2 regions of the Streptomyces sp. CS113 genome follow, and region 2 is predicted to be linked to the other one. Evidence: riboswitches for the same ligand, from Rfam matches in the RefSeq annotation. Region 2 holds a riboswitch; the other holds the start of a gene.
The links. A riboswitch is a leader RNA that binds a small molecule or an ion and turns the genes downstream of it on or off. The one in region 2 is predicted to bind cobalamin.
Positions count from the first base shown of each region.

Region 1 (4,313 bases), 810 kb from region 2:
CGGCGAGCGGGTTGCGCACCAGGGCTTGCAGGGCGGTGCCGATCACCGCGAGTCCCGCGCCGGTGACCGCACCGAGCAGCACCCGCGGCGCCCGTACGTCCACCACGATGGTCTCCCGGGCCCGTGACCAGTCCGGCTCCTGCCGGCCGGCGCCCAGCGCGTGCGTCACGATGCCCCACACCTGGCCCGGCGGCACGTGCACGGAGCCGATCGCGAGGCCCGCCGTCGCGGAGACGACGAGCAGGGCGGTGAGTACCAGCAGCGTGACGCCGAGCCGCGTACGGCCCCGTCCTGATCCGGTGGACTCCCGCCCCCGCACCGTCCCTTCGGCGGACGTGCCGGTGGCGGCCCGGGTCACCGGAAGCTCTCGGGGTGCAGTCCGCGGGCCAGGCCGTCGACCGCGTAGGCCGAGCGGATGCCGACCAGCGTCGCGGTCAGCGGCAGGACGACGAACCGCTTGTTCCTGATGGCGGGTACGTCGGCGAGCGCCGGCTGGGCTAGCAGGAACCTCTTCTTCTCCTCGACGCTTCCGGCGCCGGCGTAGTCGTAGACGGCGATGACTTCCGGCTTGCGCTCGACGACCTGCTCCCAGGAGACGTCGCCGAAGACGTCGTCCAGGTCGGCGAAGACGTTCTCGCCGCCGGCCAGCCGGATCAGGTCGGTGCCCAGGCCCTTGCCGCCCGCGGTGAAGGCGCTCTTGTCGCCACTGTCGTAGACGAAGACGGGCACCTCGGCCTCGCCCGCCACCTCGGCGGCTGCCCTGCCGACGCGGCGTCGCAGGTCGGTGACCAACTCCTCCGCCCGGTCCGGGACACCGAAGATCCTGCCGACCGTGCGGATCTCCTCGTAGGTGTCCTCCATCGTCACTTGCTTCTTGCCGCAGTACTCGCGGTTGAGGTAGGTGTCGATGCCGGCGTCGGCGAACGCCGTGCGGGAACGGCCCTCGTGCTCCGAGAAGGCGCTGCCGTAGCCGCCGTAGACGAAGTCGGGTTCGGCGTCCAGGATCCTCTCGAACGACGGTTCCTTCTTCGCCAGTTCGGGTATCGCCGCGTAGTCCTTCTCCAGCTCGGGCAGGACGGCGGAGTCGGGGAACGCCGTGCCGACCATGCGGTCCTTCAGACCGAGGGCGAGCATGAGTTCCGCCGGGTGCTGGTGGATGGTGACCACCCGCGACGGCGGCTCGTCGTAGGTCGTCCGCACGCCGCAGTTGTCGATGGTGACCGGGAAGCCCGCGGGCGCGGCGGCGGTGGCCTTGGGGTCCCCGCCGCCCTCGTCGGACGAACCGCATCCGGTGGTCAGCAGCACCGACGAAAGAGCCACGGCAGCGGCCGTGGCACGGAGGAGCCCGCGCGTGCGGGCAGGGGTGAACAAGGGGGACACGTGAAGCCTCCTGGAGTCCGCGCTCCTCGGATCGGGCCCGCGACGGACCAGTGTCCTGACTCCCGGATCGACGTTCCCTCCGCCTTCCCGCGCTCGGCGCAGTGGCATGTCGGAGGGGCGCTCCCCGGTCACAGTGGCGGGACCGTGCCGGATTCGCACCGGCTTCCTGTCTCCCGTCGCGGCGATGACCAGGCGATCCTACGGTTCCCCGAGCCGACGGCGAAAGGGCGGGCGTGCGGGGCCGGGCCGCGCCGCGCAGTTCGTGGCGCCGCTCCGCCGTGGCGCCGCTCCGCCGCGGCACTGCGGCACCGCTCCGCCGCGGACCTGCGGCACCGCGGCACCGCGGCACCGCGGCGAAGCGAACACCCGGTGACAGGCGCACCGTTCCGTGAGCGCCGTCCCGTGGGAGGATGGCGGGCGACAAGGCGACGGCGGAACGAGGAAGCCGGTGAGAATCCGGCGCGGTCCCGCCACTGTGATCGGCGAGCGCGTCCCGACAGGCCACTGCCCGGCAGCGGGTGGGAAGGCCGGGGCGGGCGGCGACCCGAGAGCCAGGAGACTCACGCGGTCGCCTCCTCGACGGACCACCGGGGCGGATCTCCCCGGAGAGAGGGACGGCACCCATGCCCGCGACGCCGACCGGACGAACGACCCACGACGCCAGGACCGGAGCGGGGGCCGGTGGCCCGGCGCCCTGCCGCGTCGTCGTGTGCCGCGACTGCTGCTGCGGCAGCCCCAAGGTGACCGGAGTCGACCACGCGGCCCAGACCGAACGCCTGCGCGCCGCGGTACCGGTACGCGTCTCCGACTGCCTCGACGCCTGCGACCACGCCAACGTCGTCGTCGTCCAGCCCTCCGCGGAGGGCCGGGCAGCCGGGGCCCGGCCCGTGTGGCTGGGGCTGGTCAACGACCCGGACGCGACCGAGGACATCGCCGCCTGGGCACGCGCCGGCGGACCGGGCGTCGCGCCGCGGCCGGACATCCTCGACCTGTACGCCATCACGCCGCCGCGACGGCGTAGGGCCTTCTGACCCCGCGGACGGAGAGCCGGGGGAGGGAGGGAGGAGGACGGGGAATCCGTACGAAGCCCGTGCCTCGTCGGCGTCCGTCGGCGCCGCCCCGCACGGGATCGTCCCCGGCCTGGCCGGGCCACCGTCCGCTCAGAGGGTGTCGGTTCGCTTTTCGAGGCGGGTGCCGTTGCGAAGAGTGATCGACATCAGGTCGCTGGGGGCGTCCAGTTCCAGGCGGTGCCAGCGACCGCGGGGGACGATCACGGCGGTGCCTTCCTGCAACTGCACCATCTCCTCGGCCTCGCCGGGCCCGTTGGGACGGAAGTGGAGGCGGACGCCGCCGGCCAGACAGCACACGGCTTCCTCGGCCTCCGGGTGCATCTCCCAGTGGTCGGCGTGAACGTCGGCGTCGGTCTCCACGTGGAACGTGGCGATCTGCCAGGCGCCGGAGCCGTTGCTCGTCATCTGCCGTTCGGTGGCTCGGACGTCGCCGTCGGGGTGGAAGTGCAGCGCCGAGGCGAACAGGTCGACGGTGGTGGTTTTCATGACGGTGTTCCTTCCAGCTGGTTCTCTTCGGGGGCGGTGGATTGCGGGAGAGGTGTGACGGGCCGGCGGCGCGGCAGCACACCGATCGCCACGACCGCCGCGAGCACGAAGACGGCGGCGGCGACGGCCAGGCCCAGGGCGTAGCCGTCGTTGAGCGCGGCGGGGCCGGTGGCTGTGCCGGTGTGAAGCGCGGCAATGGTGGCCAGGGCAGCCAGGCCGATGGAGCCGCCGAGTTGGCGGGAGCTGTTCATCAGGCCGGAGGCCATGCCGGCCTCACGCGCAGCGACGCCGGTGGTCGCGGCAGCGGCGACCGGGGCCAGGACCAGTCCGGCGCCGACGCTGGTGACGAGGGAGGGGCCGAGCACGTCGGTGAGGAAACTGCCGTCGGGGCTGATGAGGGCGAACCAGGCCAGGCCCGCGGCGGCCAGCAGGGCGCCGGGCACCAGGGACACGCGGGGGGTGCGTGCCGCGGTGATGCGGGTCGCGACGACGGTCCCCGCAACGAGACCCAGGGAGAAGGGCAGAAATGCGGTGCCGGTCGCTGCGGCACCCATGCCCAGGACCTGCTGCATGTACAGGGACACGAAGTAGAACGCCGTGAACTGCCCGGCCGCGGCAAGGAACACCAGCACGTTCGCGCCGGCGACCCAGCGGCTGCGCAGCAGGCCGAGGCGCAGCAGCGGTGCGTCGGCCCTCGACTCGGCGAAGACGAAGACGGTCAGCACTACGGCCGCGGCAGCGAGGGTCGCCCACGTGACCGGGGAGTCCCAGCCAAGGGTGTCGGTGCGGACGACACCGAGCACCAGCAGCCCGACTCCGCCGGTCGCCAGGACGGCGCCCGGCGCGTCCAGCCGTTCGCGCCGGGCCGGTGCTGTTCCGGCGGGCACCCCGGCGGGGACGAGAGCGAGAGCCGCTATGACGATGGGCAGGTTGATCAGCATGACCCAGCGCCAGCCCGCGTACTCGGTCAGCAGCCCGCCTGCCAGCACGCCCAGCGCGCCACCTGCGGCGTTCACCGCGCTCCACACTCCGAGCGCGCGGACGCGCTGAGGGCCTTCGGTGAAGGTGGTGGTGAGCATCGCCAGCGCGGCCGGTGCGGCGGCGGCGGCGCCCAGGCCCTGCCCGGCGCGTGCGGCGATCAGTTGCCAAGGCGTCTGGGCCAGCCCTCCTGCCAGCGAGCACAGCCCGAAGACGGTCAGTCCCAGCACGAACATCTGACGCCGGCCGTACAGGTCGCAGGCACGGCCCCCCAGCAGCAGGAACCCGCCGAACGTGAGCGCGTACACGTGCACGACCCACGACAGGTCGAGCGGCGCGAATCCCAGCGCGGTGCGGATCGCGGGCAACGCGACGTTGACCACGGACATATCCAGCGCG
Region 1 covers NZ_KZ195574.1:2,175,867-2,180,179, reverse strand. Annotated here, with positions in the region: gene B9W62_RS09390 (FecCD family ABC transporter permease) at 1-319, opposite strand, end outside; gene B9W62_RS09385 (ABC transporter substrate-binding protein) at 355-1,380, opposite strand; cobalamin riboswitch at 1,429-1,550, opposite strand; cobalamin riboswitch at 1,816-1,942, shown strand; gene B9W62_RS09380 (hypothetical protein) at 2,004-2,411, shown strand; gene B9W62_RS09375 (cupin domain-containing protein) at 2,541-2,936, opposite strand; gene B9W62_RS09370 (MFS transporter) at 2,933-4,313, opposite strand, start outside.
Region 1: it holds a riboswitch for cobalamin, as region 2 does, so the genes downstream of both, B9W62_RS09380 (hypothetical protein) here and B9W62_RS12845 (ribonucleoside-diphosphate reductase subunit alpha) in region 2, are expected to answer to the same signal.

Region 2 (4,313 bases):
TTCGGCGCTCGCGCTCTTCATGTACCCGCACTCGATCACCGCCACGCTGTCCTCGCGCAGCCGTGAGGTGATCCGCCGCAACACCACGATCCTGCCGCTGTACTCGCTGATGCTGGGTCTGCTCGCGCTGCTCGGCTTCATGGCGATCGCGGCCGGGGTCAAGGTGGAGAACGGCCAGCTGGCGATCCCGCAGCTGTTCGAGAACATGTTCCCGGACTGGTTCGCGGGCGTCGCCTTCGCGGCGATCGGCATCGGCGCCCTGGTCCCGGCGGCGATCATGTCGATCGCGGCCGCGAACCTCTTCACCCGCAACATCTACAAGGACTTCATCAAGCCCGACGCCACCCCGGCACAGGAGACGAAGGTCTCCAAGCTGGTGTCGCTGCTGGTGAAGGTGGGCGCACTGATCTTCGTCCTGGGCATGGACAAGACGGTCGCGATCAACTTCCAGCTGCTGGGCGGCATCTGGATTTTGCAGACCTTCCCGGCCCTGGTCGGCGGCCTGTTCACCCGCTGGTTCCACCGCTGGGCGCTGCTCGGCGGCTGGGCGGTCGGCATGGTCTACGGCACGGTCGCCGCCTACGGTGTCGCCTCGCCGACGCAGAAGCACTTCGGCGGCTCCTCCGACGAGATCCCCGGCATCGGCGAGATCGGCTACATCGGGCTCACCGCCTTCGTGCTGAACGTCCTGGTCACCGTGGTCCTGACCTTCGTCCTGCGGGCGGCCAAGGCGCCCGACGGCGTCGACGAGACCAAGCCGAGCGACTACACGGCGGACGCCGGCGACCCCGGCGTCCAGGTGGAACTGCCGCCGGCCACGGCGGGCAGCTCGCACTAGCGGCGCCCCTTCAGCGGGCCGTCGGAGAAATCCGGCGGCCCGTTGCCGTACCCGTCGGAGAAATCCGGCGGCCCGTTGCCGTACCCGTCGGGCACACTCGGCGTCATGGACTTCGTGATCCGGCGGGCGACGGCCGAGGAGTACGACACCCTCGGCGAGATCACCGCGCAGGCCTACCTGCGCGACGGCCTCCTCGACTTCGGGGAGAGCGATGCGTATCTCGACGAGCTGAGGAACGTGGCCAAGCGCGCGACCGCCGCCGAGGTGCTGGACGCCGTGGCCGACGGCCGGGTGCTCGGCGGCGTGACCTTCGTGCCGTCCGGCGGCCCCATGGCGGACATAGCGCGCCCCGGCGAGGCCGAGATACGCATGCTCGCCGTCGCCCGCGAGGCGCGCGGCCGCGGGGCGGGCGAGGCCCTCGTGCGCGCCTGCGTCGACCGGGCCCGGGCCGTCGAGGGCTGCCGGAGCGTCGTGCTGTCGACCCAGGCCACCATGCGCACCGCCCACCGCCTCTACGAGCGTCTGGGCTTCGTCCGCACGCCCGACCGCGACTGGAATCCCGTGCCGGAGCTGGACGACATCATGCTGCTCACCTACGAACTGACGCTCTGACACGCTCGCGGCACCCCGGCACGGCACCCCGCCGGGACACAACATCTGGGGGTGCTCGCGCCACCCGGCACAAGATGTATGCTCGTGCTCGCTGTCGCCGCAGGGGAATCCGGTGCGAATCCGGAACTGTCCCGCAACGGTGTACTTGCGTGCATCCGTACGTCTTCGCACGTGCGCGCACGCCTGTCCAGTCCGAGGACCTGCCGACAGTGCGCCCGGCCGCCCTGGCCCGGGTGCCATGACGTCCGGGCCTCGTGGAGTGGGCCGGTGGACGCGACGCCGCGTGCGCTCGTGAGCTGCCCCCTGCCCTCCCTCCGCCAGGCCCCGTGCCGAGCGAGGGAGTGCTCCACGTGACCATCGCGCCAGCCGATCCGGCTTCAGCGACCCCGGCGACGGCGACCGGGGAACCCGACGGACCCGGTGCCGCCCTGCTGCGGACCCTGACCGGGCTGACCGCCGACCTCCAGGGCGCCGACCCCGGCCGGGTGGCCGCCGCCGCGCTGCGCGGCCGGTCCGCCCACGCGGACGAGGCCGAGCTGCGGGAGCTGGCCACCGAGGCGGCCGCCGGTCTGATCTCCGAGGACCCGGTCTACTCCCGGCTGGCCGCCCGCCTGCTGACCATCGGCATCCGCGCCGAGGCGGCCTCCCAGGGCGTCGTCACCTTCACCGACTCCGTCGCCACCGGCCACCGCGAGGGCCTGATCGCCGACCGCACCGCCGCCTTCGTACGGCTGCACGCGGAACGCCTGGACGCGCTGATCGACCGGGCCGCCGACGACCGCTTCGGCTACTTCGGGCTGCGTACGCTCTACAGCCGCTACCTGCTCCGGCATCCGATCACCCGCAAGGCCGTCGAGACGCCCCAGCACTTCCTGCTGCGGGTGGCCGCCGGACTCGCCGAGGACGACACGGTGCGCGCGGTGGACGAGGTCGCCGCGCTGTACGGGCTGATGAGCCGCCTGGACTACCTGCCCTCCTCCCCCACCCTCTTCAACTCCGGCACCCGGCACGCCCAGATGTCGTCCTGCTACCTCCTGGACTCCCCCAAGGACGAGCTGGACTCCCTCTACGACCGCCTCCACCAGGTCGCCCGCCTCTCCAAGCACGCCGGCGGCATCGGCATCGCCTACTCCCGCGTCCGCGCCCGGGGTTCGCTGATCCGCGGCACCAACGGGCACTCCAACGGCATCGTCCCGTTCCTGAAGACGCTGGACGCCTCGGTCGCCGCCGTGAACCAGGGCGGCCGGCGCAAGGGCGCCGCCGCCGTCTACCTGGAGACCTGGCACGCGGACGTCGAGGAGTTCCTGGAGCTGCGGGACAACACCGGCGAGGACGCCCGCCGTACGCACAACCTGAACCTCGCGCACTGGATCCCGGACGAGTTCATGCGCCGGGTGGACGCCGACGGGACCTGGTCGCTGTTCTCCCCGGCCGACGTGCCGGAGCTGACCGACCTGTGGGGCGAGGAGTTCGACGCCGCCTACCGCAGGGCGGAGGAGGCGGGGCTCGCCCGCAGGACGCTGCCCGCCCGTGAGCTGTACGGCCGCATGATGCGCACCCTCGCGCAGACCGGCAACGGCTGGATGACCTTCAAGGACACCGCCAACCGCACCGCGAACCAGACCGCGACCCCCGGCCACGTCGTCCACTCCTCCAACCTCTGCACGGAGATCCTGGAGGTCACCGACGACGGGGAGACGGCGGTCTGCAACCTGGGCTCGGTCAACCTGGGCGCCTTCGCCGACCCCGCGAGCGGCGACATGGACTGGGAGCGCCTGGACGCCACCGTCCGCACCGCCGTCACCTTCCTGGACCGGATCGTCGACATCAACTTCTACCCGACCGAGCAGGCCGCCCGCTCCAACGCCCGCTGGCGCCCGGTCGGCCTCGGCGCGATGGGCCTCCAGGACGTCTTCTTCCAGCTCCGGCTGCCCTTCGACTCCCCCGAGGCGAAGGCGCTGTCCACCCGCATCGCCGAGCGGATCATGCTCGCCGCGTACGAGACGTCCGCCGACCTCGCCGAGCGCAGCGGTCCGGTGCCGGCCTGGGAGAAGACCCGTACGGCCCAGGGGGTGCTCCACCCCGACCACTACGGCGTCGAGCCCGCCTGGCCGGAGCGCTGGGCCGCGCTGCGCGAGCGCATGGCCACCACCGGGCTGCGCAACTCCCTGCTCCTGGCCATCGCGCCGACCGCGACCATCGCCTCCATCGCCGGGGTCTACGAGTGCATCGAGCCGCAGGTGTCCAACCTGTTCAAGCGCGAGACGCTGTCCGGCGAGTTCCTCCAGGTCAACTCCTACCTGGTGGACGACCTCAAGCGGCTCGGCGTGTGGGACGCCCGCACCCGTGAGGCGCTGCGCGAGGCCAACGGCTCGGTGCAGGGCTTCTCCTGGATCCCCGAGGACGTGCGGGCGCTGTACCGCACCGCCTGGGAGATCCCGCAGCGCGGCCTGATCGACATGGCCGCCGCCCGCACCCCGTACCTCGACCAGGCCCAGTCGCTGAACCTGTTCCTGGAGACGCCGACCATCGGGAAGCTCTCCTCGATGTACGCCTACGCCTGGAAGCAGGGCCTGAAGACCACGTACTACCTGCGCTCCCGCCCGGCGACCCGGATCGCCCGCGCCGCGGCCCGCGCCACCACCGTCCCCGTGCAGGCCGGCCCCGACTCCGAAGCGGTCGCCTGCTCCCTGGAAAACCCCGAGTCCTGCGAGGCCTGCCAGTAATGACCACCGAGATCCCCGCGACCCGCGCCACCAAGAACCTGCTCGACCCGGGCTTCGAGCTGACCCTGCGCCCCATGCGCTACCCGGACTTCTACGAGCGCTACCGGGACGCCATCAAGAACACCTGGCACGTCGAG
Region 2 covers NZ_KZ195574.1:2,989,602-2,993,914, forward strand. Annotated here, with positions in the region: gene mctP (monocarboxylate uptake permease MctP) at 1-838, shown strand, start outside; gene B9W62_RS12840 (GNAT family N-acetyltransferase) at 944-1,450, shown strand; cobalamin riboswitch at 1,512-1,673, shown strand; gene B9W62_RS12845 (ribonucleoside-diphosphate reductase subunit alpha) at 1,801-4,176, shown strand; gene B9W62_RS12850 (ribonucleotide-diphosphate reductase subunit beta) at 4,176-4,313, shown strand, end outside.